Regions from separate parts of the Pseudoxanthomonas sp. SORGH_AS_0997 genome, predicted to be linked through region 2. Evidence: predicted binding sites of a transcription regulator. Region 2 holds the regulator's gene; the other holds the start of a gene.
What was found. Region 2 encodes HrcA, which represses chaperone genes, less so after heat shock. Its sites were predicted from a motif close to TTNGCACTCNNNNNNNNNGAGTGCNAA; they were not measured.
Positions count from the first base shown of each region.

Region 1 (15,254 bases), 1.2 Mb from region 2:
CGGGTTGAGATGGAACACGCGATAGGCCTCGTAGCCCTTGCGCGGCATGAAGGTCGGCGCGCCGGGCGTGTTCTCCTCCGGCGCCCAGCGATGCCCCAGGTCGTAGTCGACCAGCCAGCTGGCCCAGTTGACCTCGCCGATGGTGCCGCGCTGCGGCGGCGTGCCGCCGACGCCGGTCAGCAGGTAATAGCTATGGGAGAAGTCGAACGCGGGATCGAGCAGGATCGCCTGCATCGAGGCGGCGCTGTTGACCTTGCCCATGCCCAGCACCGCCCCGCACACGCCCTCGGCGTTGCAGTAGACCGGATTCAGGGCGCCGGGCACGGCGATGGGTTTGGCGTCGGCCCAGTAGCGTTCGTACCAGTGCTGGAACTCGCCGGCGCGGTCGCCGCTGTTGGCGCCGATCTCGAACATCGCCGCCACGAACACCTTGACCTGGATCGGCGCCGGCGCCGGCGTCGCGGCGCTCGCGCAGAGGCTGGTCAGGCCCGCCAGGGCCGTCAGGCAGGACAACACCACACGGGCAATCAGGGAACGCGGCATCGGCAGGCTCGGACAGGGAACAGGCGCGCCGGCAGCCCCGGCGCGAGGGCGCTCAGGCGCCGCGCAGGCGCAGCGTCAGGCCCTTGAGGAAGGCCCGCAGCAGCTGGTCGCCGCAGGGGCGGTAGTTCTTGTGGTCCGGCTGGCGGAACAGCGCCGAGAGCTCGGGCTTGGACACCGGGAAGCCGGCGGCCTCGAAGATCGCATGCATGTCCACGTCCTTGAGCTGGAAGGCCACGCGCAGCTTCTTCAGCACCAGGTTGTTGGTCACCCGCGTTTCCACCGGGCGCAGCGGCTGGCTCTCGTCGCGGCCGCGGAACTGCACGATCAGCCCGTCCAGCACGTGCGCCAGCAGCGCATCGCTGCACGGCGCGAAGCCTTCCTCGTCCTCCTTCTTCAGCGCGGCCTGCAGCTGCGCGCGGTCGATGGAGAAGGCCGGGTCGGCCAGCTGTGCGATCTCGATGAGTTTGGGCTCGCTCAGATCGAGCATGTAGCGCACGCTGCGCAGGACGTCGTTGGTGATCATGGGTGGGGCTCGGCAGCAACGCCGCGTGTGCGGCAATCGCGCATTTTACGTCCTCGCGCGGACCCGCTCGTCACTCGCCTCGGCCGCAACAGCGAGGCCACCGGTCCAACCCCCGTCGTTTCCGCGAACGCGGGAACCCATGGACGTTCGCACAGAGCGCGGGACCCACGAGCTGCTGGTTCCCCTGGACAACAGCGCCCGTCACCCCTGGCCCGCAGGCACCGGCCCCGAAAGCGGCCCCATCGCCCGGAACGCCAGCCGATTGCGCCCTGCACGCTTGGCGTCGTACAGCGCCGCATCGGTTGCCTCCAGCAGCGGCGCGGGATCCGGGCCCTCGACCTGCCACGCCGCGCCGACCCCGACGCTGACGGTGACGTAGGGCCCGGGCTCGGGCGCGTTCAATCTGCGCTGTTCGACCGCGGCGCGCAGCGCCTCGGCCATGGCCTGAGCGGCCGGCGCATCGGTGGACGGCAGGATCACCGCGAACTCCTCGCCGCCATAGCGCGCCACCACGTCCAGCGCGCGCGTGCAGCCTGCGGCCAGGGTCTGCGCGACCGCGCGCAGATGGGCATCGCCGACCTGGTGGCCGAAGGCGTCGTTGAGGCGCTTGAAGTGGTCGATGTCGATCATCAGCAGCGCCAGCGGCTCGCCGGAGCGGCGCGCGCGTTGCCATTCGCGGCTCAGGGCGGCATCGAACTCGCGGCGGTTGGCCAGCCCGGTCAGCGTGTCCACGCGCGCCAGCGCATGCAGTTCCTCGCGTTCGGTCATGGCGCGCAGCTGCAGCAGCACGCTGCGCACGCCATAGCCCAGCAGCGCGAACACGAAGCCGCCGATCGCCCATTGCGGATGCCGGCCGAGGATCATCGCCGAGGTCGCCAGCACGCTGATCGGCAGCAGCAAGGGGCTGCCGGCGCGCACGATCGAGGCCAGCCGCGGCAGCTGCCAGCCGGGCCGCGCATCGGTCACAGGACGCAGCGCCAGCGACACCAGCAGCAGGAACGGCACATCGATCAGCACGTCCCACCACACGCCGAAACGGTCGTCCGGGGGCTCGCCATGGTTGATGCAGGCCGCCACGCCCAGATAGACCCAGGCATAGGCGGCCTGGCTGCCATGGAAGTGGCGCTGGGCGGCGGTGCCGCTGGCCAGCCAGCGCAGCACCGAGAAGACGGCGATGAAGGCGTTCTCCGCGTCGAGCATCAGCGCGAGCCGGTTCAGCCCGTCTTCGCTGGCGCCGCTCAGGGTGGCGAAGGTGAAGGTATGGACGAAGAACAGCAGGCCCAGCGCGATCGCCATCAGCGCATCGAGCAGGCGCACCGGCCACGCCTCGCCCTGATGACTGGCCAGGGCGAAGGTCAGCGGCACGCCGTAGAGCACGTACAGCAGGACGCTGGCACCAGAGGTGGACGAGGTGCTGTCCAGCACCGCGGTCTGCAGCATGTTGACGGCCATGCCGCCGGCCCACAGCAGCAGCGCGATCGCCAGCGCGATCCAGCCGCTGGCCGCCGCATTGCCGCGGCTGCGCCACAGGCAGGTGGCCGCGGCCAGCAGCGGCGCGCCGAGCAGAAACGCGAACGACACGGTCTCGGCGTGGGCGGGCAGGGCCCACATCGCCGCCGCGTGGATCAACAGATATAGCCAGGGCAGCATGCGCACGCCGTCGGGTCCTCCCCGGGCCTCACCATACGCGGCCGCGAGCGCGGCTCACAAGCCGGTGCGCCAGACACGATGCAGCGTCCCATCGCGCAGACGCGCCCGTCGCCGCCGCGGGCTTAGCATGGCCGCCCCCCGATTCCGCACAGATGCCTGCATGCCCGATTCCACGATGACCGCCATCGCCATCCGCGACGGCAAAGGCGCGGCCGACGCGCTGCATCCGGTGCAGGTGCCGCGCCCGGTGGCGGGCGAAGGCCAGGTGCTGATCCGCGTGCATGCCGCCGGCATCAACCGGCCGGACCTGCTGCAGCGTCAGGGGCACTATCCACCGCCGCCCGGCGCGCCGGAGACGCTGGGGCTGGAAGTGGCCGGCGAGGTCGTCACCGGCGCCGGCCGCTGGCAGCCTGGCGATCGCGTGTGTGCGCTGCTGGCCGGCGGCGGCTATGCGCAGTACGTGGCGGTGGACGCGCGTCAGGTGCTGCCGCTGCCGGAAGGCTGCGACTTCGTCCATGCCGCGGCGCTGCCGGAGACGGTGTTCACCGTGTTCGCCAATGTGTTCGAGCATGGCCAGCTCAAGGCCGGCGAACGGCTGCTGCTGCACGGGGCCACCTCGGGCATCGGCGTGATGGCGATCCAGATGGCCAAGGCCGCCGGCGCGCAGGTGCTGGCCACCGCGCGCGGCGCGGACAAGGCCGCGCAGGCGCGCACGCTGGGCGCCGACATCGCCGTCGATACCCGCGCCGGTTCGTTCGTCGAGCCGGCCAAGGCGGCCGGCGGCGTCGATGTGTCGCTGGACATGGTCGGCGCCAGCGTGTTCGCCGATACGCTGGCGGTGCTCAACCCGCGCGGCCGCATCGTCTACATCGCCGCCCAGGGCGGCGGCACGCTGGAAGTGCCGATCATGGAGCTGATGCGCCGTCAGGCCGTGCTGACCGGTTCGACCCTGCGCCCGCGCAGCGCGGAAGAGAAAGGCCGCCTGGCCACCGAGATCGAGCGCCGCGTCTGGCCGTGGATCGCGCAGGGCCAGGTGAAGGTGCTGGTCGACCGCACCTTCCCGCTGGAGCAGGCCGCGCAGGCGCATGCCTATCTCGAAGCCGGCCAGCATCTGGGCAAGGTCGTGCTGACGATGGCGTGATCCGATCGCCGCTTCGGCCCGCACCCGACGTGGCATCATCGCCATCCCCCACCGATTTGAATGCGCCCACGCCGCATGGCGTGCGGTGCCTGCACTGAGGAGCGGGGCATGCGGGTAGGCAGGGGGTGGGTGCTGGCGCTGTTGCTGGCGAGTGTGCCGCTGGCGCAGGCCCAAGCGCGGGCCGAACGGCCGGCGCAGGTGCGGATCGTCGAGCGGCCGGAAGGCTTCGTGCTGCTGGTGGACGGCCAACCGTTCTACGTCCGCGGCGCCGGCATGCGCGGCGACGCGCGCGAGCAGGATGCGCTGGCCGCGCGCGGCGGCAATGCCTTCCGCACCTGGCAGACCGGCGCCGACACCGTCCGGGTGAAAGCGATGCTGGACCACGCGCAGGCCAAGGGCCTGAAGGTGGCGATGGGCATCGAGGTCGCGCGCGAGCGGCATGAGTTCGATTACGACGACGCCGGCGCCGTGGAGGCACAGCGCGCGCGTATTCGCGGCGAGGTGCTCGCCTGGAAGGACCATCCCGCCGTGCTGATGTGGGTGGTCGGCAACGAGTTGAACCTGGAATCGACCAACCCGCGCGTCTGGAACGCCGTGGGCGCGCTGGCCGACATGATTCACCAGCTCGATCCGAATCATCCGGTGATGACCACGGTGGCGGGCCTGGACAAGCCGCTGGTCGAGGCGATCAAGGCGCGCGCGCCCGCGCTGGACTTGATCGGCATCCAGCTCTACGGCGACCTCGACCGGCTGCCGGAGAAGCTTCGCCAGAGCCAGTGGACCGGCCCTTACCTCGTCACCGAATGGGGACCGACCGGCCATTGGGAGAGCCCGCTCACCGCCTGGGGCGCGCCGATCGAGGACACGTCCACCGACAAGGCGCGGCTGCTGGCGCAGCGCTACCGCCAGGTCATCCAGGCCGACAAGCGCCAGGGGCTGGGGTCGTTCGTGTTCCTGTGGGGGCAGAAGCAGGAGCGCACGCCGACCTGGTATGGCCTGTTCCTGCCGGACGGCACCACCACGCCGGCGGTGGATACCTTGCAGTGGCTGTGGACCGGCCACTGGCCGCGCAACCGTGCGCCGTCGATCCAGGCGCCGACGATCGACGGGCAGGGCGCGCGCGCCAGCGTCACTCTGGCGCCGGGCAGCGCGCATACCGCGTCGGCGCCCGCGCAGGATCCCGATGGCGATGCCCTGGACTATCGCTGGACCGTCCTGCGCGAGAGCCAGGCCACCAGCGTCGGCGGCGACCCGGAAACCGTCCCCGCCCAGGTCGATGTGGCCATCAGCGACACGGCCAATGGCGCGATGCGCCTGGTCGCACCGCAGGCGCCCGGCAACTACCGGCTGTTCGTCGAGGTCCGCGATGGCCAGGGACATGCGGCCACCGCCAACCTGCCGTTCCGGGTCGAGCTCATTGCGGAAAAGTGATCCGCACCGCCTCGGCGCTGCGTTCGGCCGGGCCGTGGAAGACCGCCTCGATGTTGTTGCCATCGGGGTCGAAGACGAAGGCCGCGTAATACCCCGGGTGGTAGGGCCGCAGCCCTGGCGCGCCGTGGTCGCGGCCGCCGTGGGCCAGGGCGACCTTGTGGAAGGCATCGACCATGGCCGTATCGCGCGCCTGGAAGGCCAGGTGATGGCGTCCGGTGAGTTCGCCAGTGGCCGCCGGGCTGTCGGCGCTGGAGACGAACAACTCGTCCGCCCAGAAGAAGCCCGGCCCGGTGCCGCCGATCGGGATGCCCAGCGCGCCGAGCACGGCGCTGTAGAAATCCTGGCTGGCATGCAGGTCGCGCACGACCAGATGCAGGTGGTCGATCAGGCGGCCGCGGAAGAGTTCCTGCGTTTCCATGGGAGCGCTCCGGCTGCGGTTGAAGTCGACCCAAGGTTTTAGCATCGCCACCGCGGCGGGCCCGTCACGCCGCTGACGGCCAGGACAGCACACGCCGCGTCGCGCTCATTCGTAGAACGCGTCGGATGCGTCGATCTCCAGCCCGTTGGCCTTGGCATAGGCGACCGCGGCGCGGCACGCGGCCAGCGCGACCGGGTTGTCTTCCAGATGCGACACCGGCGCGCAGCGCATGGTCAGCAGGTCGGCGTCGTGGCACAGCGACGCCGTGCCATCGGCCGTCACGCAGATGGTGTCGTCGCCCGAGGTGACGAAGTACAGCCGTTCGGTATTGCGTCCATAGAGATGGAAAAAAGCCATTGCACTCTCCTTGTGTTGAGCGCTGGCGACCACGGTACAGACCGCGACCGACCAGCCTGTTCAGGAATTCTCACGAACCCCGCCGGAGCCCGAACCGTCATCCAGACTTCACTCCGACGCGACACCATCATGCAACGTTGGCCGACGTTCGCGACAGAGACGCTGAATCGCGTCCCACCCGCCGTTTTTTGCGTCGGTCGCTTCGCCACCCTCGATCTGCCCGTTCGGCACCGCCGCCAGCGGTCGCCATCCGGCCAGCGGGCGAGGCTCGGACGAGCACGCGAGCTTCACGGCAACCCGCGACCGCAGCCGCGCGACTGCCTGTCAGGTCAAGCGAGGCACGCCGCCGCCGCGGCGCAGTTGGCGGCGCCTAGCCGACCTCCGCCAGCGTCGCCCGATCGCGCCCGGCGCGCTTGGCGGCATACATGGCCGCGTCGGCGCGCTGCAGCAGACCGCGCGTGTCGCGGTCCTGCGGCAGCAGCCCGGTGATGCCGGTGCTGAGCGTGACGCGCAGCTCGGGCAGTCCCAGATCCCGGGCGATCGCATCGAGCGGTTCGCGCAGCGCGTCGATGCGCCGCAGGGCATGCGCCGGCTCGGCGTCGGGCAGCATGACCAGGAACTCCTCGCCGCCCATCCGCGCGACATAGTCCTGGCCACGGAACACCGCGCGCAGGGTCGCCGCCACGCGCTCCAGCACGCGGTCGCCCACGTCATGGCCGTAGCGGTCGTTGATGTCCTTGAAGTGGTCGATGTCCAGGAAGCACACCGTCAGCAGCCGGCCCTCCTGCTGGGCGCCGGCGCGCGCCTGGGCCAGCCGTTCCAGCGCCGCGCGGCGGTTGGGCAACCCGGTCAGCGCGTCGGTCTGCGCCAGCAGGCGCATCTGGTCGCGCTGCTGGCGCAGGCTGCCCAGGCGCAGGGTCAGGGCCATGCTGGCGGTCAGGCCGAGCCAGACGCCGGTCACCATCAGCGTCTCCACTTCCCACAACGCCAGAAGGGTAGGCGCGAACAGCTCAAGCCCGGTGGCGAGCAGCAGTGGCGCCAGGCATGCCAGCGTGATCATCCCACCAGGTTGTCGGCGGACCAGCGCCAGCACCGCGCGTGCGGCCAGCAGCACGCACAGCGCCACGAAGCCGACGCCATCGAGCAGCCAGATGGTCCGCAGGGCCGCCTCGGGCAGCACCAGCACCACCGCCGACAGCAGCAGGAACGCCACCGAGACCACGCCGGCGAGCCGATACACGCGCGACGAGGCCTTGCCCGGATCGCGCAGCATGCGCAGGGTCAGGCCGATCATCGCCGTCGGCAGGGCGGCGATCAGCCGCAGCGCCAACGCCTCGTCCAGCGGCAGCCAGGGCCGCGGATAGGTCCACAGCCCGGACAGCAGGGCGATCCACAGCGCGAAGGTCACCGCGCCGATCGCCGCGGACAGGAAGGCGCGCTCGCGCGTGGCGATGAAGGTGAGCAGGCAGGACAGCACCAGCGACAGCACCACCGCCAGGCAGGCCACCCGCATCGAGAAGCGCAGCGTGTCCTGGCGCTGCACCACGGCCGGTTCGCCCAGCATCACGATCGGCCGCCACAGCGGCAGCGCCGCCTGGTCGAACTCGACCTCGATCGGCTGCAGGTTGCCGCGCGGCGGCACCAGCACCGTGCCCATGCCGGTGCGGAAGCGCGAGTCCAGCGTGCGCGCGTCCAGCGGCGTGCCGCAGCGCTCGCGCGTGCCGTGGCGGATCTCCACCTGGCCCTGGTAGATGTTCATCGCCAGCGCCGCCTGCGGCGTGCCCGGCCAGCCGCCGACGGGCGGCGCCAGCGGAATGCGCACATGGCCGGGGCGGTGCTGGTGGCGGCAGGGATCGATGTGTTCCTCGGCCAGCGCCGGCTGGCCGGACACCACGAAGGCCCGCGGCTGCGACGCCGGCGCGCAGGCGGCCAGCCCGAGGACCAGCAGCAGGACCAGGCACAGCAGCCGGGGAAGACGCGACGCCAGGTCGGAGGTCATGGGCTTGGCAATAAGCGCCGCCACGCGGCGGACGACCATGGTATCGGCTGGCGCCAGCCGATCTGCAGTCCGGCGTGCGATCCGTGTGCGAGCCGGCCCGGTCAGGCCGGCCGGGCTTCGCTCAGGGCTTGGCGGCGGCCCGCGCCGGGAAGGCGAAGGTCGCCATCACCGGGAAGTGATCGGACGGATAGCGCGCGCCGTCGTGGTCGGTCAGCGTGGCTACCGTCAGCGGCTGCAGGCCGCGGTAGAGGATCCAGTCGATGCGCTTGTCCGGCGTGCCGGTGAAGTCGTGGAACGTGCGGTCCGGCCCGCTGCGCGAGGGCGCCGTTTCCCAGCTGTCATGCAGCAGCGCGGTCAGGGTGGCGTGCGGCGCGGAGTCCGGCGTGGTGTTGAAATCGCCGGTCAGCACGATCGGCTCGTCGGCCGGCAGCGCCTTGAGCCGCTGCGCGATCAGCTGCGCGCACTTCACCCGCGCGGCCTCGTCCTGGTCGCGGTAAGGGAAGTGGGTGTTGTAGAGCACGAAGGTGCGCCCATCGGCGATCCGCTCGAAGCGCGCCCAGGTCACCATGCGCGGCAGCGGATGGCCCCAGCTGATGCTGCCCGGCACCTCCGGCGTATCAGACAGCCAGAAGTTGCCCGAATCCAGCACCTTGAGCGCGTCCTTGCGATAGAACACGCCCATGTGCTCGTCTTCGTCGCCGCCGCGCCGGCCCTGGCCGAACCAGGCGTACTGCGGCAGGCGCGCGGCCAGATCGTCGGCCTGGCGCCTGACCAGCTCCTGGGTGCCCATCACGTCCGGCGCCTGCTCGGTGAGCACGCGTGCGAGCAGGTCGCGGCGGTTCTCCCAGCGGTTCTCGTTGGTGTCCGCCGGCGTGCGCACGTTGAAGCTCATCACCTTCAGCGTGGCCGGCGCGGCGGCGAAGGCCTGCGCCAGCGGCAGGCCGATGAGCAGCAGGAGCAGCATGCGCGCCTGGCGATGACGTGCGAGCAGCAGGCGGAAGGCGGGAGGCAGCAGACGGGACAGGGGCATGGGACCGGAGCAGGCAACGCGACGGGCGTCATGGTCCGGCAAACGCGCGCCGCGCGAAACGCGGCGAAAGTCGCAAGGCGAAGGCATACCTCCGGCAGGCACGCCGAGATTTATTGAACTGCATCACATATTCGCCAGCCCGCCGCGCCGGCGCGCGAATCACGCGCCCCAGCTGGCGTGGAAGCTGCCCGGCGCATCGACGCGTTCGAAGGTGTGCGCGCCGAAGAAGTCGCGCTGGGCCTGGATCAGGTTGGCCGGCAGGCGCGCGCTGCGGTAGCCGTCGTAATAGGCGATGGCCGAGGCGAAGCACGGCACCGGGATGCCGGCCTTGACCGCCGTGGCCACCACCTCGCGCAGCGCGCCCTGGTAGTCGGCGGCGATCTTCTGGAAGTACGGCGCCAGCAGCAGGTTGGCCAGCTTGGCGTCGGCCGCGTAGGCGTCGGTGATCTTCTGCAGGAAGCGCGCACGGATGATGCAGCCGGCGCGGAAGATGCTGGCGATCTGGCCGTACTGCAGGTCCCAGCCGTATTCGTCCGAGGCCGCGCGCATCTGCGCGAAGCCCTGCGCATAGGACACGATCTTGCTCAGGTACAGCGCCTTGCGCACGGCCTCGACGAAGGCCGCGCGATCGCCGTCGAACGCGGGCGCATCCGGCCCGGCCAGGATCCTGGCGGCGGCCACGCGCTCGTCCTTCAGCGCCGACAGCACGCGGGCGAACACCGACTCGGTGATCAACGGCAGCGGCGTGCCCAGGTCCAGCGCGCTCTGGCTGGTCCACTTGCCCGTGCCCTTCTGCGCGGCGCGGTCGAGCACCTTGTCGACCAGATCGCCCTCGCCGCGATCGTCGCGTTTGCGCAGGATCGTGGCGGTGATCTCGATCAGGTAGCTGTCCAGCTCGCCCTGGTTCCATTGCGCGTAGGTGTCGGCCAGCTCGGCGTTGGACAGGCCGAGCACGTGCTTGAGCACGGCATAGCTCTCGGCGATCAGCTGCATGTCGCCGTACTCGATGCCGTTGTGGACCATCTTGACGTAGTGGCCTGCGCCGTCCGGGCCGATGTAGGCCACGCAGGGCGTGCCGTCCTCGGCCTTGGCGGCGATCTCGTTGAGAATCGGGGCGACCAGCTCGTAGGCGTCTTTCGGCCCGCCCGGCATGATCGAGGGCCCCTTGAGCGCGCCTTCCTCGCCGCCGGACACGCCGGTGCCGATGAAATGCAGGCCGGCCTGGGCCAGCTCCTCGTTGCGCCGGCGCGTGTCCTGGAAGAAGGTGTTGCCGCCGTCGATCAGCACGTCGCCCTTGGCCAGCAGCGGCTTGAGTTCGGCGATGACCGCATCGGTGCCAGCGCCGGCCTTGACCATCAGCAGGATGCGGCGCGGGGTTTCCAGCGATTCGACGAACTCGGCCAGCGTATAGCTCGGCACCAGGCCGGCGTCCGGATGTTCGGCCATCACCTCGTCGGTCTTCTCGCGGCTGCGGTTGAAGATCGAGACCTTGTGCCCGCGGCTGGCGATGTTCAACGCCAGGTTGCGGCCCATGACCGCCATGCCGACCACGCCAATGGGTTGCTTGCTCATATGCGCTCCGATTGCCTGGGCGGCACTGCAGGAAGGGGGCGCGCATGATAACGAGCGCGTCAGGCGATGCATGTCTGCACCGCGCCGCGCGCGCGTAAACGCGGTGCCCGCCGAGGCCAAACCGACCGCGCGCTGTCGCGGCGGTGACCATGCGGACAGGCCGGGGCCGGTTTCAGCACGGCTTCAATCCGGCCCGCACAGGCTCCAGGTCACTCTCCCTAGCCGATGCCCACCATGGATTGCCCCGTCTGCAAGACCACCGCGCTGATGATGTCCGAACGTCAGGGCATCGAGATCGACTACTGCCCACAGTGCCGCGGGATCTGGCTGGACCGGGGCGAGCTGGACAAGCTGATCGACCGGGCCAGCCCGGAGCCGCCCGCGCGCCAGGTCGCCGCGCCGCCTCCGCCGCCGGCCGCCGCCTACGGGGCGCGTGCCTACCCGCGGCATGACCACGATCGCCGCCACCGGGACGCAGGCCACGACGGCTATGGGCGCAAGCGCAAGAAGGAGGGCTTTCTCTCCGACCTGTTCGACTTCTGAAGCCGTTTCCAGCTTCTCGCATCGGGCCCTCGACGTTGGCGTGAGGCGAAGAGGCCTTCTGGCCTCTTGAACGGCGCGCTGACGGACCGCATGTCATGCTCTGGCAGCGTCGCGAATGCTGTTGGATGCGCTAAGTGGTTGATTGCCAAGGATGTGGCGGCAGACGTGAACGGATTTCCAAAAATGAATGCAATGCAACAGATGTCGCGATAATTGTTCCCTTGGTAGAACGAAGGGAACCATCCCGCGCCTTAGCAGTCCAATCCCCACATTGCTAAAATCGCTGCCATGACCCAGACCTCCGCTGCCACCGCCCTGGTGGCCAACAATCTCCCGATTCCCAGCCCGCTTGGCTCGCTGGACGCCTACATCGGCGCCGTGCACCAGATTCCGGTGCTCACGGTCGACGAGGAGCAGGCGCTGGCCCACCGTTTCCGCGACGAGGACGACCTCGACGCCGCGCGCGAGCTGGTGCATTCGCACCTGCGCTTCGTCGTGCACGTCGCCCGCGGCTACAGCGGGTACGGCCTGCCGCTGGGCGACCTGATCCAGGAAGGCAACATCGGCCTGATGAAGGCCGTCAAGCGCTTCGACCCGGACATGGGCGTGCGCCTGGTGTCCTTCGCGGTGCACTGGATCCGTGCCGAGATGCACGAGTTCATCCTCAAGAACTGGCGCATCGTCAAGGTCGCCACGACCAAGGCGCAGCGCAAGCTGTTCTTCAACCTGCGAAAGTCCAAGACCCGCCTGGGCTGGATGAACGCGGCCGAAGTCAGCGCCGTGGCCAAGGACCTCAACGTCTCCGAGCGCGAAGTGGTGGAGATGGAGTCGCGCCTGTCCGGTCGTGACATCGGCTTCGACGCCCCGTCCGACGAGGACGACGACCACGCCCCGCCGTCGCCGGCCGCCTATCTGATGGCCAACGAGGAAGATCCCTCGCAGGCCTACGAGCGCGCCGACAGCGAGGACAACCAGCTCGAGCTGCTGCGCGAAGGCATGGCCAACCTCGACCAGCGCTCGCGCGACATCATCGCCCGCCGCTGGCTGGACGCCGACGCCAAGGTGACGCTGCAGGAGCTGGCCGACGAGTACGGCGTTTCGGCCGAGCGCATCCGCCAGATCGAGGCCAACGCGCTGAAGAAGATGAAGGCGCTGTTTACCGCCTGATCGAAGCCAACGTGTTGCTGATTGAAAAGCCCCGCCTTTGGCGGGGCTTTTTTGTGGTTCTTCGCCGGATCGAGGGGTGGCTCGGTGATTGAGTGTTACGGCTTCGGAGGGGCCCGCTGCCTCGCGCTTTGAGTCACGGGGCTTCGACTCGAAGGCGTTGGGCAAGCGCTCTGCCCCCTCCCTTTCGCCGCAGGCGAAGGGGAGGGCCGGGGAGGGGTGCTTTTGCTCTTCGCTTCTGTGGCTTGCCCGGGAAAGCCCCGGACCCCTCCCCATCCCTCCCCTGCGCTATGCGCAAGGGAGGGGGCCTCAAGTCGATGCCTTTCCGTCACTGTTCGCACCCTGCCCCCTCCCTTTCGCCATAGGCGAAGGGGAGGGCCGGGGAGGGGTGCTTTTGCTCTTGCTTCGATGGCTTGGCCGGTAAAGCCCCGACCCCTCCCCATCCCTCCCCTGCGCGATGCGCAAGGGAGGGGGCGCAGACCGAAGTCCTGTGCCCTGAAGCGCGCGGCAGCGGCCCCCGCCCGCCGGACCGCTGCCCTGCCGGAATCGAACCGCGCACGCGTCGTGAGCTCTAGAGCGTGAGAAGCCTGTCGATCACCTCCGCCAGCCGCGAACACCAGCAGCAGATCGCAAGGCGCCCTGACAATCGTGTAATCGCGATTTCAAGATTCATTCTCATTTGCTAAGCTGCCGCGCATCCGGTCGCTGCCGCGCGCGGCGACATGCGAAGTCCGTCCTCGTCCTGCACATGCCCGCCTCGCGGGCGTGATCGCTGGTGTGCGGCTTTGCCAGATTCGCCCCAGCCGTCGCCAGGGCATCACCCCTGACCGAGGCTGTTCGAGATGACTCCTGCTGCGCGTCGCACCCTCCGTGCGCCTGTTTCCCGTCCCCTGCGCCTGGCCCTGCTGGCCGCGCTGGCCAGTTCCCTGCCTGCCCATGCGCAGCAGGCCGAGACCGACCAGGACGCCGACACCACCCTGGACACGCTGCACGTCACCGCCGAGCAGATCGCCAAGCAGGCGCTGGGGACCTCGATCATCACCCGCGAGGACATCGAGCGCCGGCCGCCGGCCAACGACCTGTCCGACCTCCTGCGGACCATGCCGGGCGTCAACCTGACCGGCAACAGCGCCTCGGGCGCCTACGGCAACAACCGCCAGATCGACCTGCGCGGCATGGGGCCGGAGAACACGCTGATCCTGATCGACGGCCGCCGCGTGAGCGCGCGCGATTCGGTGCGGATGGGCGTGGCCGGCGAGCGCAACAGCCGCGGCGATACCAACTGGGTGCCGGCCGAGGCGGTCGAGCGCATCGAAGTGCTGCGCGGCCCGGCCGCGGCGCGCTACGGCTCGGGCGCGGCCGGCGGCGTGGTCAACATCATCACCAAGCGTCCCACCGGCGACCTGTCGGGCAGCATGACGCTGTATGGGCTGGTGCCCGAGCACAGCGACGAAGGCGGCAGCCAGCGCGCCGGGTTCACCCTGAGCGGACCGCTGGCGCGCGATCTGTCCTTCCGCCTATACGGCAACCTCAACAAGACCGATGCCGATGCGCCGGACATCAACAGCGCGCATTCCCGCAGCGGCGTCGCCGCCGCCGGCCGCGAGGGCGTGCGCAACAAGGACATCAACGGCCTGCTGCGCTGGGACGCCAGCGACGCGCAGGTGGTCGAGGTGGAGTCCGGCTACAGCCGCCAGGGCAACATCTTCGCCGGCGAATATCTCAACAACTCCAACGCCACCGTGGTCAGCAAGGTCGGCGACGAGACCAATGTGATGACCCGCCGCGATGCCGCGCTGACCCATCGCGGCAAGTGGGACTTCGGCACCTCGCGCCTGACGGTGTCCTATGCGCAGACCGACAACGACCGCATCGCCGAAGGCCTGGCCGGCGGACCGGAGGGTTCGCTGTCGACCACGCCGGTGTGGACCCGTTCGACCCTGCGCGACGTCGCCGCCGACGGCGAGATCAACCTGCCGACCACGCTCGGCGGCGTGGACAACATCTGGACGGTGGGATTCGAGTACCGCAAGAGCCGGCTGGACGATCCGTACTCGGTCTCGCAGACGGCCCCCGGTGTGGTCGGCATCGATCCGAGCGGCCGCAACGGCAAGACCGACGAGCAGGTCAGTGCGGTGTTCGTCGAGGACAACCTCTACGCCACCGAGCGGCTGACCCTGACGCCTGGCCTGCGCTTCGATCACCACAGCGCGTTCGGCAACGAACTCAGCCCCAGCCTCAACGTGCAGTACAGGCTGGCGCCGGACTGGCTGATCAAGGGCGGCGTGGCGCGCGCGTTCAAGGCGCCCAACCTGTACCAGGCCAACCCGAATTACCTCTACTACACGCGCGGCAACGGCTGCCCGAGCTACTACGTCGGCGTCGGCACCGGCGGCTGCTACATCCAGGGCAGCGCGGACCTGGATCCGGAGACCAGCATCAACAAGGAGATCGGCATCGAGTGGCTACCCGACACCGGCTACCACGCCTCGCTGACCTACTTCCATAACGACTACGACAACAAGATCGTGGCCGGCTACAGCGACTACTACCAGACGCCGGGCCGGGCCTTCGTCTATCAGTGGGTCAATGCCTCCAAGGCGCTGGTGCAGGGCGTGGAGGGCAATCTGAAGCTGCCGCTGCTCGGCGATCGCGGCCAGACGCTGAGCTGGGACACCAACCTGACCTGGATGATCGACAACAAGAACGAGGCCACCGGCCAACCGCTGTCGGTGATCCCCAAGTACACGCTCAACTCGACCCTGGACTGGCGCGCGACCCAGCGCCTGTCCTTCGCGCTGATGGCCACCTTCTATGGCAAGCAGGAGCAGGCACGGCTGGACCGCAACAACGAGGCCATCTGCGGCGCGGCCGGGCTGCCGG
Region 1 covers NZ_JAVIZI010000001.1:2,471,921-2,487,174, reverse strand. Annotated here, with positions in the region: gene QE438_RS10885 (purine nucleoside permease) at 1-543, opposite strand, end outside; gene QE438_RS10880 (DUF1456 family protein) at 596-1,066, opposite strand; gene QE438_RS10875 (GGDEF domain-containing protein) at 1,268-2,716, opposite strand; gene QE438_RS10870 (NAD(P)H-quinone oxidoreductase) at 2,877-3,857, shown strand; gene QE438_RS10865 (glycoside hydrolase family 2 TIM barrel-domain containing protein) at 3,966-5,288, shown strand; gene QE438_RS10860 (VOC family protein) at 5,272-5,706, opposite strand; gene QE438_RS10855 (hypothetical protein) at 5,812-6,063, opposite strand; gene QE438_RS10850 (GGDEF domain-containing protein) at 6,434-8,062, opposite strand; gene QE438_RS10845 (endonuclease/exonuclease/phosphatase family protein) at 8,184-9,026, opposite strand; gene gndA (NADP-dependent phosphogluconate dehydrogenase) at 9,252-10,664, opposite strand; gene QE438_RS10835 (zf-TFIIB domain-containing protein) at 10,899-11,207, shown strand; gene rpoH (RNA polymerase sigma factor RpoH) at 11,496-12,374, shown strand; gene QE438_RS10825 (TonB-dependent siderophore receptor) at 13,214-15,254, shown strand, end outside.
Region 1: the regulator HrcA is predicted to act here: its motif matches at 11,459-11,485, upstream of rpoH (RNA polymerase sigma factor RpoH).

Region 2 (15,254 bases):
AGCAGGGCCAGGGCCTCCTGCAGCTGGATCTGGGCGCTGTCGAGCAGGCTGTCGACCTCACCCAGGCGCGGCTCGTGGCTGAGCACGCGCGCCAGCTCGGCGCGGGTCTGCAGCAGCAGCCGGCTGGCCGAGGGGCCTTCGTCGCCGGACAGGCGGGTCAGCCCGTCCTCGCAGGCCTGGATCAGGCTGGAGGCGTGGGCCTGGCGGCGATGTTGCTGGGACAGGGCCTCGATGGCGTCGGGGCTGAGGTCCTCGGCGCGCAGTTCGTCGAGCTGGTGCTGCAGATAGTTGAGCCGGTCGGAGACATCGCCCTGCGCGGTCAGGCGCTCGCGCTCGGCCAGCAGCGTCGACCACGCGGCCGCGGCCTGGCGCACCTTGGCCAGCTGCGGCGCGCTGCCGGCGAAGGCGTCCAGCAGGTCCAGCTGACGCGGCTTGGACAGCAGCGCCTGGTGCTCGTGCTGGCCGTGGATCTCCACCAGCAGGCCGGCCAGTTCGGCCAGCTGCGAGACCGGCACGGCGCGGCCGTTGATCCAGGCGCGCGAGCCGCCGTCGGCGCGCAGCACGCGGCGCAGCTGGCAGGCGCCGGCCTCGTCCAGGGCGTGCTCGGCCAGCCAGGCCAGGGCAGGGGCGGCCGGCGCGAGCTCGAACTCGGCCGACAGCTCGGCGCGCTGGGCGCCGTGGCGCACCACGCCGGCATCGGCGCGCGCGCCGGACAGAAAGCCCAGCGCGTCGACCAGCAGCGACTTGCCGGCGCCGGTCTCGCCGGAGATCACCGTCATGCCGGGGCCGAATTCCAGGTCCGTGGCGCGCACCACGGCGAAGTCCTTGATGGTCAGGTGTCGGAGCATAGTGGCCGGCATTGTAGGGGCAGGCGGCGCAGCGGTTGAGACAGGCGCGGCCCGGTTGCAAGGGCGGCGGCGGGACGCTATCTAAAGCGTCATGAAGCCCTCAAGTCCGGACCTCGATGCGCGCTCGCGGCAGCTGCTGCGCACCCTGATCGCCCGCTACATCCAGGATGGCGAGCCGGTCGGCTCGCGCACGCTGGCCCAGCACGCCGGCCTGGACGTCAGCCCGGCGACGATCCGCAACATCCTGGCCGACCTGGAGGACGCCGGGCTGCTGGCCTCGCCGCATACCTCGGCCGGGCGCATTCCCACCCCGCAGGGCTACCGGGTGTTCGTCGACAGCCTGGTGCAGATGCAGCCGCTGGCCGAGCGCGAGGTCGCGCGCCTGCGCGCCGAGCTGCCGGCCGGCACCGGGACCCAGGCGCTGCTGGGCAACGCCTCCGAGCTGCTGTCGGCCATGACCCGCTTCGTCGGCGTGGTCGGCGCGCCGCGGCGCGAGCAGTTCGCCTTCCGCCACATCGATTTCGTGCCGCTGGACGGGCGCCGGGTGCTGGCGATCGTGGTGTTCGCCGACAGCGAGGTGCAGAACCGGGTGATCGAGCCGCGCCGCAGCTTCGACCCCTCCGAGCTGGAGCGCGCGGCCAACTACCTCAACCACCATTTCGCCGGCCGCCCGATCGCCGACATCCGCGCCACGCTGCTGCGCGAACTGCGCGCGGCGCGCTCGGAGATGGAAGGCCTGCTGGCCCACGCGGTCGAGCTGGCCGACCACGCGCTGACCCCTTCGGACGATGACATGGTGCTGGCCGGGCAGACTCGGCTGATGGGGGTGCAGGACCTGTCCGATCTGGACCGGCTGCGCGAGCTGTTCGAGGCCTTCGCCCGCAAACGCGAGATCCTGCAGCTGCTGGAGCGCACCATGAACGCGCCGGGCGTGCGCATCTTCATCGGCGAGGAAACCGGCCTGGCGCCGCTGGACGGGATGTCGCTGGTCGCCGCGCCGTATCGGGCCCAGGCCAGCGGCCAGGTGCTGGGCGTGCTGGGCGTGATCGGGCCCTCGCGCATGGCCTACCAGACCGTGATTCCGGTGGTGCAGGCGGCGGCCGACGCGCTCGGCGCGGCAATGCTGCGTCCCGGCGATGACTTGAATCCGTCCGCGCCGACCCCATAGGTGGGGCTTGCGGCGGACATCCGACCGCCAGGACGGAAACCACAGACATGACTTCTAACGAACATCCGGGCGGCGAGCAGGCCGCCGCGCACCCCGACGCCCAGGCTTCCACCGAGGCGCTGCTGCAGGCCGAACTGCAGACCCTGCGCAACGAACTGGACCAGCTGCGCGCCTCGGTCCTGCTCGAGCGCGCCGACCTTGAGAACCAGCGCAAGCGCGTGGCCCGCGACGTGGACAACGCCCGCAAGTTCGCCAACGAGAAGTTGCTGGGCCAGCTGCTGCCCGTGTTCGACAGCCTGGACGCCGGCCTGACCGCCGCCGGCGCCGAGCCCAGCCCGCTGCGCGATGGCCTGGAGCTGACCCAGAAGCAGCTGCTCAAGGTCGCCGACGACAACGGCCTGACCGTGCTCGACCCGGTCGGCAAGCCCTTCGATCCCGAACACCACCAGGCCATCAGCCAGGCCGACGCCAACGGCGCCGCGCCGGGCAGCGTCGTGCAGGTGTTCCAGAAGGGCTATCTGCTGGGCGGCCGCCTGCTGCGTCCGGCGCTGGTGGTCGTGGCCCGCCACGACTGAATGCGACCGGCGGACCTGTCCGGATCGAGATTTTGTGTTCCACGGGCGCTTGAAGCCCACCATCACATCCCTATATCGGGTTCATCGGCAGGCGCGATCCGCCCGCCACACCCCGACAACCACGCTTCCTAACGGAGTCACATCATGGGCAAGATCATCGGCATCGACCTCGGCACGACCAACTCGTGCGTGGCGATCATGGAGGGCGGCAAGGCCCGCGTCATCGAGAATTCCGAGGGCGACCGCACCACGCCTTCGATCGTGGCCTATACCAAGGACGGCGAAGTCCTGGTCGGCGCCTCGGCCAAGCGCCAGGCGGTCACCAACCCGAAGAACACCTTCTACGCGGTCAAGCGCCTGATCGGCCGCAAGTTCACCGACGCCGAAGTCAAGAAGGACCTGGACCTGGTGCCGTACACCATCCTGGCCCACGACAACGGCGATGCCTGGGTGGCCACCGCCGACGGCAAGAAGATGGCCCCGCAGGAAATCTCCGCCCGCGTGCTGGAGAAGATGAAGAAGACCGCCGAGGACTTCCTGGGCGAGAAGGTCACCGAGGCGGTCATCACCGTGCCGGCCTACTTCAACGACAGCCAGCGCCAGGCGACCAAGGACGCCGGCCGCATCGCCGGGCTGGACGTCAAGCGCATCATCAACGAGCCCACCGCCGCGGCCCTGGCCTACGGCCTGGACAAGGGCGACACCAAGGACCGCAAGGTCGCCGTGTACGACCTGGGCGGCGGCACCTTCGACGTGTCGATCATCGAGATCGCCAACGTGGACGGTGAGAAGCAGTTCGAAGTGCTGGCCACCAACGGCGACACCTTCCTGGGTGGCGAGGACTTCGACGCGCGCGTCATCGACTACCTGGTGGACGAGTTCAACAAGGACCAGGGCATCGACCTGCGCAAGGATCCGCTGGCCCTGCAGCGCCTGAAGGACGCCGCCGAGCGCGCCAAGATCGAGCTGTCCTCCTCGCAGCAGACCGAGGTCAACCTGCCGTACGTCACCGCCGACGCCTCCGGTCCCAAGCACCTGAACATCAAGCTGACCCGCGCCAAGCTCGAGGCCCTGGTCGACGACCTGATCAAGAAGTCGATCGAGCCGTGCCGCACCGCGCTCAACGACGCCGGCCTGCGCGCCAGCGACGTCAGCGAGGTGATCCTGGTCGGCGGTCAGACCCGCATGCCCAAGGTGCAGTCGGCCGTGGCCGAGTTCTTCGGCAAGGAGCCGCGCAAGGACGTCAATCCCGACGAGGCCGTGGCGCTGGGCGCCGCGATCCAGGGCGGCGTTCTGGCCGGCGACGTCAAGGACGTGCTGCTGCTGGACGTGACCCCGCTGTCGCTGGGCATCGAGACCCTGGGCGGCGTGTTCACCAAGATCATCGAGAAGAACACCACCATCCCGACCAAGGCCTCGCAGACCTTCTCCACCGCCGAGGACAACCAGTCGGCCGTGACCGTGCACGTGCTGCAGGGTGAGCGCGAGCAGGCTCGCTTCAACAAGTCGCTGGCCCGCTTCGACCTGTCCGGCATCGAGCCGGCCCCGCGCGGCCTGCCGCAGGTGGAGGTGTCCTTCGACATCGACGCCAACGGCATCCTGCACGTGTCGGCCAAGGACAAGAAGACCAACAAGGAGCAGAAGGTCGAGATCAAGGCCGGTTCGGGCCTGTCGGACGAGGAGATCCAGCGCATGGTCGCCGATGCCGAGGCGCATCGCGACGAGGACAAGAAGTTCCAGGAGCTGGTCGGCGCCCGCAACCAGGCCGACGCGCTGATCCATTCGACCCGCACGGCGATCACCGAGCACGGCGCCAAGGTCGGCGGCGATGTGATCGGCAAGGTCGAGGCCGCGCTGGCCGACCTGGAGACGGCGATGAAGGGCGACGACAAGGCCCAGATCGAGGCGCGTTCCAAGGCGCTGGAAGAGGCCGGCCAGTCGCTGTACGCCGCCGCCGCGGCGGGCGAGCAGGGCGGTCCGGGTGCGGACGCCGGCGCCCAGCAGGCGCGCGGTGCGGCCGACGACGTGGTCGACGCCGAGTTCACCGAGGTCAAGGACGACAAGAAGTAAGCAGGGATTGGGGATTGGGGATTCGTAAAGGCTTTGGCCTGCGGATCCTCGATTCCGATCCTTGTCCCTTCCTTAGGTGCAATAGGAGCGGAAGAGAGAGGATCTCTCCGCTTTTGCCGTTAACGAATCCCGATTCCCGAATCCCCAATCCCCGCCTATGAGTAAGCGTGACTATTACGAAGTCCTGGGCGTGGCCCGCAACGCCAGCGACGAGGAGCTGAAGAAGGCCTATCGCCGCTGCGCGATGAAGTATCACCCCGACCGCAACCCGGGCGACCACACCGCCGAGGTGATGTTCAAGGAGTGCAAGGAGGCCTACGAGGTGCTGTCCGACGGCGGCAAGCGCCGCCTGTACGACCAGCACGGCCATGCGGCCTTCGAGCACGGCATGGGCGGCGGCGGTGCCGGCTTCGGCGGGCCGGACATGGGCGATATCTTCGGCGACATCTTCGGCAACATCTTCGGTGGCGCCGGCGGCGCGCGTCAGGCCCGTCGCGGCGCCGACATCGGCTATGTGATGGAGCTGGACCTGGAAGAGGCCGTCGCCGGGGTCGAGAAGCGAATCGAGATCCCGACCATGGCCGTTTGCGAGCCCTGCCACGGCAGCGGTTCGGAGGACGGCAAGGTCGAGACCTGCACCACCTGCGGCGGTCGCGGCCAGGTGCGCATGCAGCGCGGCATCTTCACCATGCAGCAGGCCTGCCCGCACTGCGACGGGCGCGGCCAGATCATCCGCAACCCCTGCCGCGTCTGCCATGGCGCCGGGCGCGTGGAGGAAGAGCGCGTGCTGTCGGTCAAGATCCCGGCCGGCGTGGACACCGGCGATCGCATCCGCCTGGCCGGCGAGGGCGAGGCCGGCCCGACCGGCACCCCGCCGGGCGACCTGTACGTGGAGGTGCGCGTGCGCGAGCACGCCATCTTCCAGCGCGACGGCGACGATCTGCATTGCGACGTGCCGATCCGCATCTCGCAGGCTGCGCTGGGCGACACCGTGCGCGTGCCGACCCTGGGCGGCGAGGCGGAGATCCGCGTCCCGGCCGAGACCCAGACCGGCAAGCTGTTCCGCCTGCGCGGCAAGGGCGTCAAGTCGGTGCGCAGCCGCGCCACCGGCGATCTGTTCTGCAAGGTCGTGGTCGAAACCCCGGTCAACCTGACCCAGCAGCAGCGCGAGCTGCTCGAGCAGTTCGAGGCCACCTTCGTCGGCGAGGACGCGCGCAAGCATTCGCCCAAGTCGGCCACGTTCCTGGATGGCGTCAAGGGCTTCTGGGACCGGATGACGTCGTGAGCCTGGGGTCCTGAGTCGGCTCGCCGACTCGGAGCCTCCACGCCATACCCGCAATCCACCGAAACCCGCAAAGCACCCTGATCCGCCCCCTCCCTTGCGCGCAGCGCAGGGGAGGGCCGGGGAGGGGTGCTTTTGCTTTTGCTGCGCAAGTAGCGGCAACAGCAAAGCCAAGAGCAGGGCTCAAGCAACAGCAAAAGCCAACCCCTCCCCCTCAGTCGCTAGCCGCGACTTCGAGCTCCCCTGCGCTGCACGCAAGGGAGGGGGCAGGAGCAGCGATGCGCGGGCGACGCTTCAATCCCCAATCCCCAATCCCCAATCCCGATTCCCAGCCCCACCACCCACTTACAATGCGCGCATGACCCAAGACACGCGCGAAAGCCATCTCGTCCACGGTCGACGCCAGCGCCCGGAAGGGCCGGCGCCGGTCGATGTCCTGACCGTGCAATCGCAGCTGGTCTATGGCCATGCCGGCAACAGTGCCGCCGCGCCGCCGCTGCGCGCGCTCGGCCTGCGGGTGGCCGAGGTGCCGACCACGCTGCTCAGCAATACGCCCTTCTATCCGACCCTGCGCGGCCACATCCTGCCGGCGCAGTGGTTAACCGATCTGCTGCTCGGCGCCAGCGAGCGCGGCCTGCCGCAGCGCGCCCGCGCCCTGGTGTCGGGCTACTTCGGCAGCCTGGCCAACGGTGAGGCCTTCGCCGACTGGCTGGCGCGCACCCAGGCGCAGGCCCCGGCGCTGCGCTACGTGCTCGACCCGGTGATCGGCGACACCCATACCGGCCCCTATGTCGAACCGGCGCTGGAGACGGTCTTCGTCAAGCGCCTGCTGCCGCGTGCGTGGATGGTTACGCCCAATGCCTTCGAGCTGGGCCGCCTCACCGGGCTGCCCAGCCTGGCCCAGGACGATGCGCTGGCCGCGGCGCGGCAGCTGCTGGCGCGTGGGCCGCAGTGGGCGCTGGTGCATAGCGTCGAGGGAGCGCCGGGCGAGCTGGTCACGCTGCTGGTCGGGCGCGAGGCGGTGTATCGCTGGGCCACGCCGTGGCTGCCGGTGGACGTGGCCGGCACCGGCGATGTGCTGGTCGCGCTGACCCTGGGCTTGCATCTGCGCGGTGAGCCGCTCGAGCACGCGATCGGCAGCGCCCTGGCCGGCGTGCACGCCGCGCTGGAGGCCACCCTGGCCGCGGGTGTCGAGGAACTGGACGTGCACGCCGCCGCGCCCGCGGCGCTGGCCACCCCGGCGCGCTTCCCCGCGCAGCGGCTGGCATGAGCCCGGTGTCCTGCGTCGGCATCGTCGGCAGCGCCGGCGCCTACGGCCGCTGGCTGGGCGCCTTCCTCGGGCGGCACCTGAGCGTGCGTGTCATCGGCCAGGATCCGGCCGATCCCGCCTCGCACACGCCACAGGCGTTGATCGAACAGGCCCAGGTGCTGGTGTTCAGCGCGCCGATCCGCATCACCGAGCAGGTGATCGGCGACTACGTGCGCCTGGCGGCCGGGCGCGAGGCCGGGCAGCTGTGGATCGACCTGACCTCGATCAAGACCGGCCCGGTCGCCGCGATGCTCGCCTCGCAGGCCGAAGTCGTCGGCCTGCATCCGATGACCGCGCCGCCCAAGTCGCCCACGCTCAAGGGTCGGCCGATGGTGGTGTGCGAGGCGCGCCTGGACGCCTGGCGGCCCTGGCTGCAGCGGCTGCTCGATGCGCTGCAGGCCCAGTGCGTGCGCACCACGCCCGAGCACCACGATCAGGTCATGGCGCTGGTGCAGGCCCTGGTCCACGCCACCCACCTGGCCCAGGCCGGCGTGCTGCGCCGCCATGCCGAACACGTCGGCTCGCTGGTCGAGCTGTTCCCGTACCGCTCGGCGTCCTTCGAGATGGACGGGGCGATGATCGCGCGCATCCTGGCGCTCAATCCGGCCATCTACGAGGACATTCAGTTCGGCAATCCGCACGTGCCGCAGGTGCTGGACACGCTGGTCGAGGAGGTCACGCGGCTGCGCGATCTGGTCGGGCAGGGCGATGAGGCGGCGCGCAGCGGATTCCGCCAGGACGTGCTGGCCGCCAACAAGGCCGCCATCGGCGCCACGGCGCTGGCCGAGGGCAACTACCGCTTCGAGCGCATCGGCTACTTGCTGGCCGACCTGGCCGAGACGCGCAGCCTGTCGGTGCATCTGCCGCTGGATCAGCCCGGCTCGCTGAGGGCGCTGCTGCACGTGTTCGAGCGGCACGGGGTGAGCATCGCCTCGCTGCATTCGCTGCGCAATCCGGCGGGCGAGCTGCACTTCCGGCTTGGGTTCGATGCGGATGTCGACCTGGGCGCGCTGGCGCGGGCGGCGGCCGAGGTCGATGCCAGCGGCATCGGCCGCGTGCTCGACGGGACCTCGTCGATGCCGGCGCTGTCGCCGGCGCGGCGCCTGGCCGCCTCGCTGCAGCGGCGCGCGGCCACGCCGGACGACGTACCGGCGCTGCTGGCCCTGCGCGAGGCGACCATGCGCGAGCACATGCGCAATTCCGGGGTCGATACCTCGCCCGGCAGCATGCTGGCCCGCCTGTTGAACGGCTACCAGCATGCGCAGGTGCTGCTGCGCGAGGAGCGCATCGTGGGCCTGCTCAAGCTCGATCGCAGCGGGCCGGACCATGTGGTGATGCAGATCCAGGTCGCCCCCGAGCTGCAGGGGCAGGGCCTGGGCCGGGCGCTGCTGGAGGAGTACATCGAGCAGGCGCGCGCCGCCGGCAAGGACGTCACCCTGCACGTGCTCAAGGCCAACCCGGCGCGCGGCCTGTACGAGCGGCTGGGCTTCGTGGTCGAAGGCGAGGATGCGCACGAGTTCCACATGCGTCTGTCGCATCGCTGAGGTTTTCCACACCGCCTGTGGATGACCGGCGGCACAACCCTGTGGACAGCCCGGCGCCAGGCGCGCCGGACAAGGCCCGTTTCCGGATTGGTGGATTTTTCGCCAGCAGGACGGCCAGCAGCCACTAAGGCCTTCCCGCGCCGCAGTGCGATGCGGCACCGGCGCGCGCGGTATCCTTGGCGGCATGAGCACCCAGATCACCCTGTCCCAGCGCGCCCTGGCCCTGACCAGCTCGGCGATCCGCGAAATCCTCAAAGTGACCGAGCGCCCGGAGGTCATCTCCTTCGCCGGCGGCCTGCCGGCCGCCTCGACCTTCCCGGTCGAGCGCATGCGCGCGGCCACCGACAAGGTGCTCACCGAGGCGCCGCAGGCCGCGCTGCAGTACGGCCCGACCGAGGGCTACGGGCCGCTGCGCGAGTGGGTGGCGCAGCGGCTTGCCGCCGCCGGCGCGCCGGTGCCGGCCAGCCGTGTGCTGATCGTCACCGGCTCGCAGCAGGGCCTGGACCTGCTCGGCAAGACGCGTGATCGACGAGGGCAGCAAGGTGCTGGTGGAGACGCCGAGCTACCTGGGCGCGCTGCAGTCCTTCTCGCTGTTCGCCCCGGCCTTCGCCGGCATGCCGTCGGACGAGGACGGCATCGATGTCGACGCGCTCACGCCCGCGCTGCTGGATGGCGCGCGCTTCATGTACTGCCTGCCCAACTTCCAGAACCCCACCGGCAAGCGCCTGCCGCTGGCCCGGCGCAAGGCGCTGGTCGCCACCGCGCTGGCCGCCGGCGTGCCGGTGGTCGAGGACGATCCCTACGGCGAACTGAGCTACGGCGGTGAGCACCTGCCCAGCCTGCTTTCGCTCAACCCCGAAGGCGGGATCTACATGGGCTCGTTCTCCAAGGTGCTGGCCCCGGGCCTGCGCCTGGGCTATGTGGTCGCGCCCGAGCCGCTGTTCTCCAAGCTGGTCCAGGCCAAGCAGGCCGCCGACCTGCATACGCCGTCCTTCAGCCAGCGCATCGTCTACGAGACCGTGCGCGATGGCTTCCTGGACGAGCACATCCCGACCATCCGCGGCCTCTACGCGCGCCAGTGCCAGCTGATGCTCGATGCGCTCGAGCGCTACTTCCCGGCGCAGGCGCACTGGACGCGGCCGCAGGGTGGCATGTTCGTCTGGGTGACCCTGCCGCACGGCATCGACACCACCGCGCTGCTGGCCAAGGCGATCGCGCGCAACGTGGCCTTCGTGCCGGGCGCGCCGTTCTACGCCACCGATCCGCAGATCAACACGCTGCGCCTGTCGTTCGTGACCGTGCCGGGCGAGAAGATCGAGGCCGGCATGAAGATTCTGGGCGAACTGGTGTCCGAGGCCATCGCCGCCCTGCCAGCCGCCGCGGCCGCATGACGGTGAAGGGCGACCGCACGAGCCCGCCGCTGCGGGTGCTGATTCATGGCGCCTCGGGTCGCATGGGCCAGGCGCTGCTGCGGCTGGCGGCCGGCGAGCCTGCGCTGCAGGTCGTGGCCGCGGTGACCCATCGCCCGCCGGCCACGCGCGTGGTCGATGGCGTGGCGTACTTCGCCGCCAGCGAGCTGCCTGGCGCGCCGGTGTTCGACGTGGCCATCGACTTCAGCCTGCCGGAAGGGTTCGACCCGATCCTGGCGCTGTGCCTGCAGCGCAAGGCTGCGCTGGTCTCCGGCACCACCGGGCTGTCCGAGGCCCAGCGCGCCGCGCTGCAGCAGGCCGGCGGCGACATCCCCGCGGTGTGGGCCTCCAACTTCAGCCTGGGCGTGGCCGTGCTGGCCGAGCTGGTCGAACGCGCGGCCGCCGCGCTGCCCGGCTGGGACTGCGACATCATCGAGTCCCACCACATCCACAAGCAGGACGCCCCGTCCGGCACGGCCCTGACCCTGGGGCAGGGCGTCGAACTGGCCGGCGCCACGCCGCGCTACGCCAGCCTGCGCGCCGGCGACATCGTCGGCGAGCATCTGGTCCAGTTCACCGGCCTGGGCGAGCGGGTGGAACTGACCCACCGCGCCACCAACCGCGACATCTTCGCTCGCGGTGCGCTGCACGCCGCACAGCGGCTCACGGACCGGCCGCCGGGGCTGTATCGCGTGCGCGATCTGCTGGACTGAAGCGGTACCGCGGCCGCGGCGTCGCTCAGTTGCTCATCGCGATCATGCCGAAGCACGCCGCCGCCAGCAGGAGGGTCAGCCCGCCGATCGTGGCCAGGATGCCGATGATGACCTTGGCCCAGACCGGCAGGCCGCCGCGCTGCGGCTCGGGTGCGGGCGGGAGTTCGGGCGGCTGTGCCTGCGATGGCGAGGTGTCGTCTTGGTCCGCGGTGTTCATGCCGTTGCGTCCTTGAGCGGGGTGCCGTCGACCCAGGCGCGCAGCGCTTGCAGCTGCTGACGCCGGTCGTCGCGGTAGAACAGGTTGAAGGTGTCGAACGGCACGATCGTGCCATCGGGCTGGGCGATGTGGACGCAACTCTTCTTCACCGAGCGCAGATCGAAGCCCTCCGCGTCGATGAAGGCCATGATCAGCACACGGAAGACGTTGCGGTAGTCCAGCCCCTGCGGGGCCTGCACCTGCGGCAGGCAGCAGAGCAGGTCGGACAATGAGCAGGCCTGCGACTGCGGCGAATGGTTGGTGGCGAACAGCTTGAACACGGCCTCGCGCAGCTGATCGTCCTTCTCCACCACGATGCTGTTGCGGCCGCCCTCGATCAGCACCTCCGGCGGGATCAGACCGGTCAGCGGCACGACGCGGTCCTCCAGCTTCAGCGCGTAGGCCATCGCCAGCGCATCGGGATGGCAGGGGACCGGGATCAGGTCCTCGGGCCGGAACAGCGGGCTCTGCTCGAGGATGCCGCGCCGCACCTCGGTCAGCGTCAGACGGTCGCGCGCCGGGTCGTAGCCCTCGGTGCGGCCTGCGTGCTGGATCGGCTGGAAGGTGACGCCGCGCACGCAGGGCTGGCGCCGGGCGAAGTCGATGATCTCGCCCAGCTCGCCATCGTTGAGGCCCTTCTTGACCGTGACCACCAGCGTGGTCGAGATGCCGAGCCGGTTTAGGGCCTCCAGCGCCCGGCGCCGGACCTCCGCCAGGCGTGCACCGCGCAGCTCCTGGTGGACCTCATCGCGCAAGGAATCGAACTGCAGGTACAGCTCGAAGCCGGGCATGTAATCGGCCAGGCGTTCGACGAACGCCGGGTCCTTGGCGATCCGCAGCCCGTTGGTGTTGACCATCAGGTGGCGGATCGGACGGGCCTTGGCCGCATCGAGGATCTCGAAGAACTGCGGGTGCAGGGTCGGTTCGCCGCCGGAGATCTGCACCACGTCCGGCTCGCCCTCGTTGGCGACCACCGCATCGAGCATGCGCTCGATCGTGGCCAGGTCGCGAAAGCCGGGGCGATGCGGGCCCGAATCGGCATAGCAGATCGGGCAGCGCAGATTGCAGTGATCGGTGACCTCGATCAGGGTCAGGCAGCTGTGCTGCATGTGCTCGGGGCACAGCCCGCAGTCGTAGGGGCAGCCCCCAGCGCCGCTCGGTGTTGAAGCGCTGCGGCAATTCGGGCGGCTTGATGAAGCGCTCGCGGCACAGGCGGTAGTACTCAATGTCGTCGGCCACCAGCACGCGCTCGCGGCCATGCTGCGGGCACCACTTCTCCAGGTAGACGCCGCCGTCCTTGAACAGGATGGTCGCCTCCACCCGGCGCAGGCAGGTCGAGCACACCGACACCGCGGTGTCGTAGAACAGGTAAGGCCTTACTTTTGCCGCCATGCAGGGGTCCATGCGATGCGTGGGAGGTCGCGCACATGGTAGGCCACGCCCAGGACGCACAGCAGCTGCAGGCCGGACAGCACACCGAAGTAGTACAGCGGGATCGGCCGGATCGACTCGACCGCCAGGCGGTAGAGCAGGTAGCCGACCAGGAACAGCTTGAAGCGGTCGCCCGGGCGCGGCAGGCGGCCGCCATAGCGGGTCAACAGCCCGCCCCACAGTGCGACGAAGACGATCTCGTAAAGCTGGGTCGGGTGGCGCGCGATGCCATCGCCGAAGTCCACGCCCCAGGGCAGGGTGGTGGGGTTGCCGTAGGTATGGTCCGCCAGCCCGCCCAGGAAACAGCCGATGCGCCCGATGATCATGCCCACCGTCAGCGGCAGGACGAAGGCATCGCCGGTCGAGCCGCGGATCCCGGCAAGGCGCTTGGCGAGCTCGACGCCGGCCCAGCCGCCCAGCAGCGCACCGATGATGGACTTGCCTTCCAGCAGGCGACGGAACGAGGGGAAGTCGAAGGCAGACGCAGGATCGTAGAGCCAGTAGGCGATCTTGCTGCCGACGGCCGCGCCTAGCACGGTGCCGGCGACCAGCAGCAGCGCCTGGACCCGGTCGGTCTGCCCGGGGTAGGGCAGGCGGCGGCGCTCGCGCAGATAGAGCTGGAAGCCCACCGAATAGGCGGCCGCCTCCATGAGGGTATGAAGCCAGTAGGCGTTCAGCGTCATCAAGGCCAGTGTAGCTGTCGGCGTGGCGTGTCGAGCTCCCGATCGCCGCGTGAAGCACGCCACATCCTGCGGTCTTAGGTGGCAGGTGAGGGGTTGCTCGCCCCGCCGCAACCTTGAGCGAATTTCGTCAGGCCAGGGCACCGTGCGAAAAAAGCGGCTGGCGCGGGGGGCGCCGGGTCCGTACAATTCGCACTCGCCTGTTAACCCACATCGCCTCGGACCGGAGAAGCGCCGCGTCCGCGGTTTCTTGCAGCCGCAAGTTGGACGTGGGCGCAGGGTTCCTCCCATCCCCAAGGCGAACCTGCAGTGACCCAACCCGCAATCCTGGTCCTCGAAGACGGCACCGTATTCGAGGGTGAATCGGTCGGCGCGAACGGCCTGTCCGTCGGCGAAGTGGTGTTCAACACCGCCATGACCGGCTATCAGGAGATCGTCACCGATCCGTCCTACGCCCGTCAGCTCGTCACGCTGACCTATCCCCATATCGGCAACACCGGCTGCACCGACCAGGACGACGAGGCCGCCAAGGTCTGGTCGGCCGGCCTGATCGTGCGCGACGTGCCGCGCCGTCCCAGCAACTGGCGCAGCCAGATCTCGCTGCAGGACTGGCTGGCCGCGCGCGGCGTGGTCGCCATCGCCGGCATCGACACCCGCAAGCTCACGCGCATCCTGCGCGAGAAGGGCGCGCAGAACGGCGCGCTGATGGCCGGGCAGATCGATGTCGAGCAGGCGCTGGAAGCCGCACGCAAGTTCCCCGGCCTAAAGGGCATGGACCTGGCCAAGGTGGTCTCTACCGACAAGACCTATCCGTGGACCGAGGGCCAGCTGGACCTGGATACCGGCAAGCCGGTCCAGGCCGCGGCCAAGTTCAAGGTCGTGGCCTATGACTACGGCGTCAAGCTCAACATCCTGCGCATGCTGGCCGAACGTGGCTGCGAGGTGATCGTGGTGCCGGCGCAGACGCCTGCGGCGCAGGTGCTGGCGCTCAATCCCGACGGCGTGTTTCTGTCCAACGGCCCGGGCGATCCGGAGCCGTGCGACTACGCCATCGAAGCGATCAAGGAATTCGTCGCCAGGAAGGTGCCGACCTTCGGCATCTGCCTGGGCCATCAGCTACTGGCGCTGGCCGCCGGGGCGAAGACGGTGAAGATGGGGCACGGCCACCACGGCGCCAACCATCCGGTCATCGACCTGGACTCGGGCCGGGTGATGATCACCTCGCAGAACCACGGCTTCGCGGTGGACGAGGCCAGCGTGCCGGCCAATGTGCGCGTGACCCACCGCTCGCTGTTCGACGGCACCAACCAGGGCATCGCGCTGACCGATGCGCCGGCGTTCTCCTTCCAGGGCCACCCGGAAGCCTCGCCCGGCCCGCACGACGTCTCGCCGCTGTTCGACCGGTTCGTCGAGCTGATGGAAACCCAGGCGCGCGGCTGAGTCCGCGCATCTGACCGCCTTGTCGGCATGGCCGCGGCCATGCCTTCCGATTCCAGCGTCGCCGCCGCCTGCGCGACGCCAACACGAGTAGCGAAATGCCAAAGCGCACCGACCTCAAGACCATCCTCATCATCGGCGCCGGCCCGATCGTCATCGGCCAGGCCTGCGAGTTCGACTACTCCGGCGCACAGGCCTGCAAGGCGCTGCGCGACGAGGGCTACCGCGTGGTGCTGGTCAACTCCAACCCGGCCACGATCATGACCGACCCGGAGATGGCCGACGCGGTCTACATCGAGCCGATCAACTGGCAGACGGTCGAGAAGATCATCGCCAAGGAGCGCCCCGACGCGCTGCTGCCGACCATGGGCGGTCAGACCGCGCTGAACTGCGCGCTGGACCTGGCCGATCACGGCGTGCTGGAGAAGTACAACGTCGAGCTGATCGGCGCCAAGCGCGACGCCATCCGCATGGCCGAGGACCGCGAGCTGTTCCGCGTGGCCATGGGCGAGATCGGCCTGGAATGCCCCAA
Region 2 covers NZ_JAVIZI010000001.1:1,244,028-1,259,281, reverse strand. Annotated here, with positions in the region: gene recN (DNA repair protein RecN) at 1-848, opposite strand, end outside; gene hrcA (heat-inducible transcriptional repressor HrcA) at 940-2,016, shown strand; gene grpE (nucleotide exchange factor GrpE) at 2,064-2,591, shown strand; gene dnaK (molecular chaperone DnaK) at 2,736-4,661, shown strand; gene dnaJ (molecular chaperone DnaJ) at 4,819-5,946, shown strand; gene pdxY (pyridoxal kinase) at 6,302-7,213, shown strand; partial or broken gene QE438_RS05630 (prephenate dehydrogenase) at 7,210-8,313, shown strand; gene QE438_RS05625 (GNAT family N-acetyltransferase) at 8,329-8,796, shown strand; partial or broken gene QE438_RS05620 (PLP-dependent aminotransferase family protein) at 8,981-10,187, shown strand; gene dapB (4-hydroxy-tetrahydrodipicolinate reductase) at 10,184-10,918, shown strand; gene QE438_RS05610 (hypothetical protein) at 10,944-11,135, opposite strand; gene QE438_RS05605 (radical SAM protein) at 11,132-12,283, opposite strand; gene QE438_RS05600 (prolipoprotein diacylglyceryl transferase family protein) at 12,551-13,288, opposite strand; gene carA (glutamine-hydrolyzing carbamoyl-phosphate synthase small subunit) at 13,595-14,725, shown strand; gene carB (carbamoyl-phosphate synthase large subunit) at 14,821-15,254, shown strand, end outside.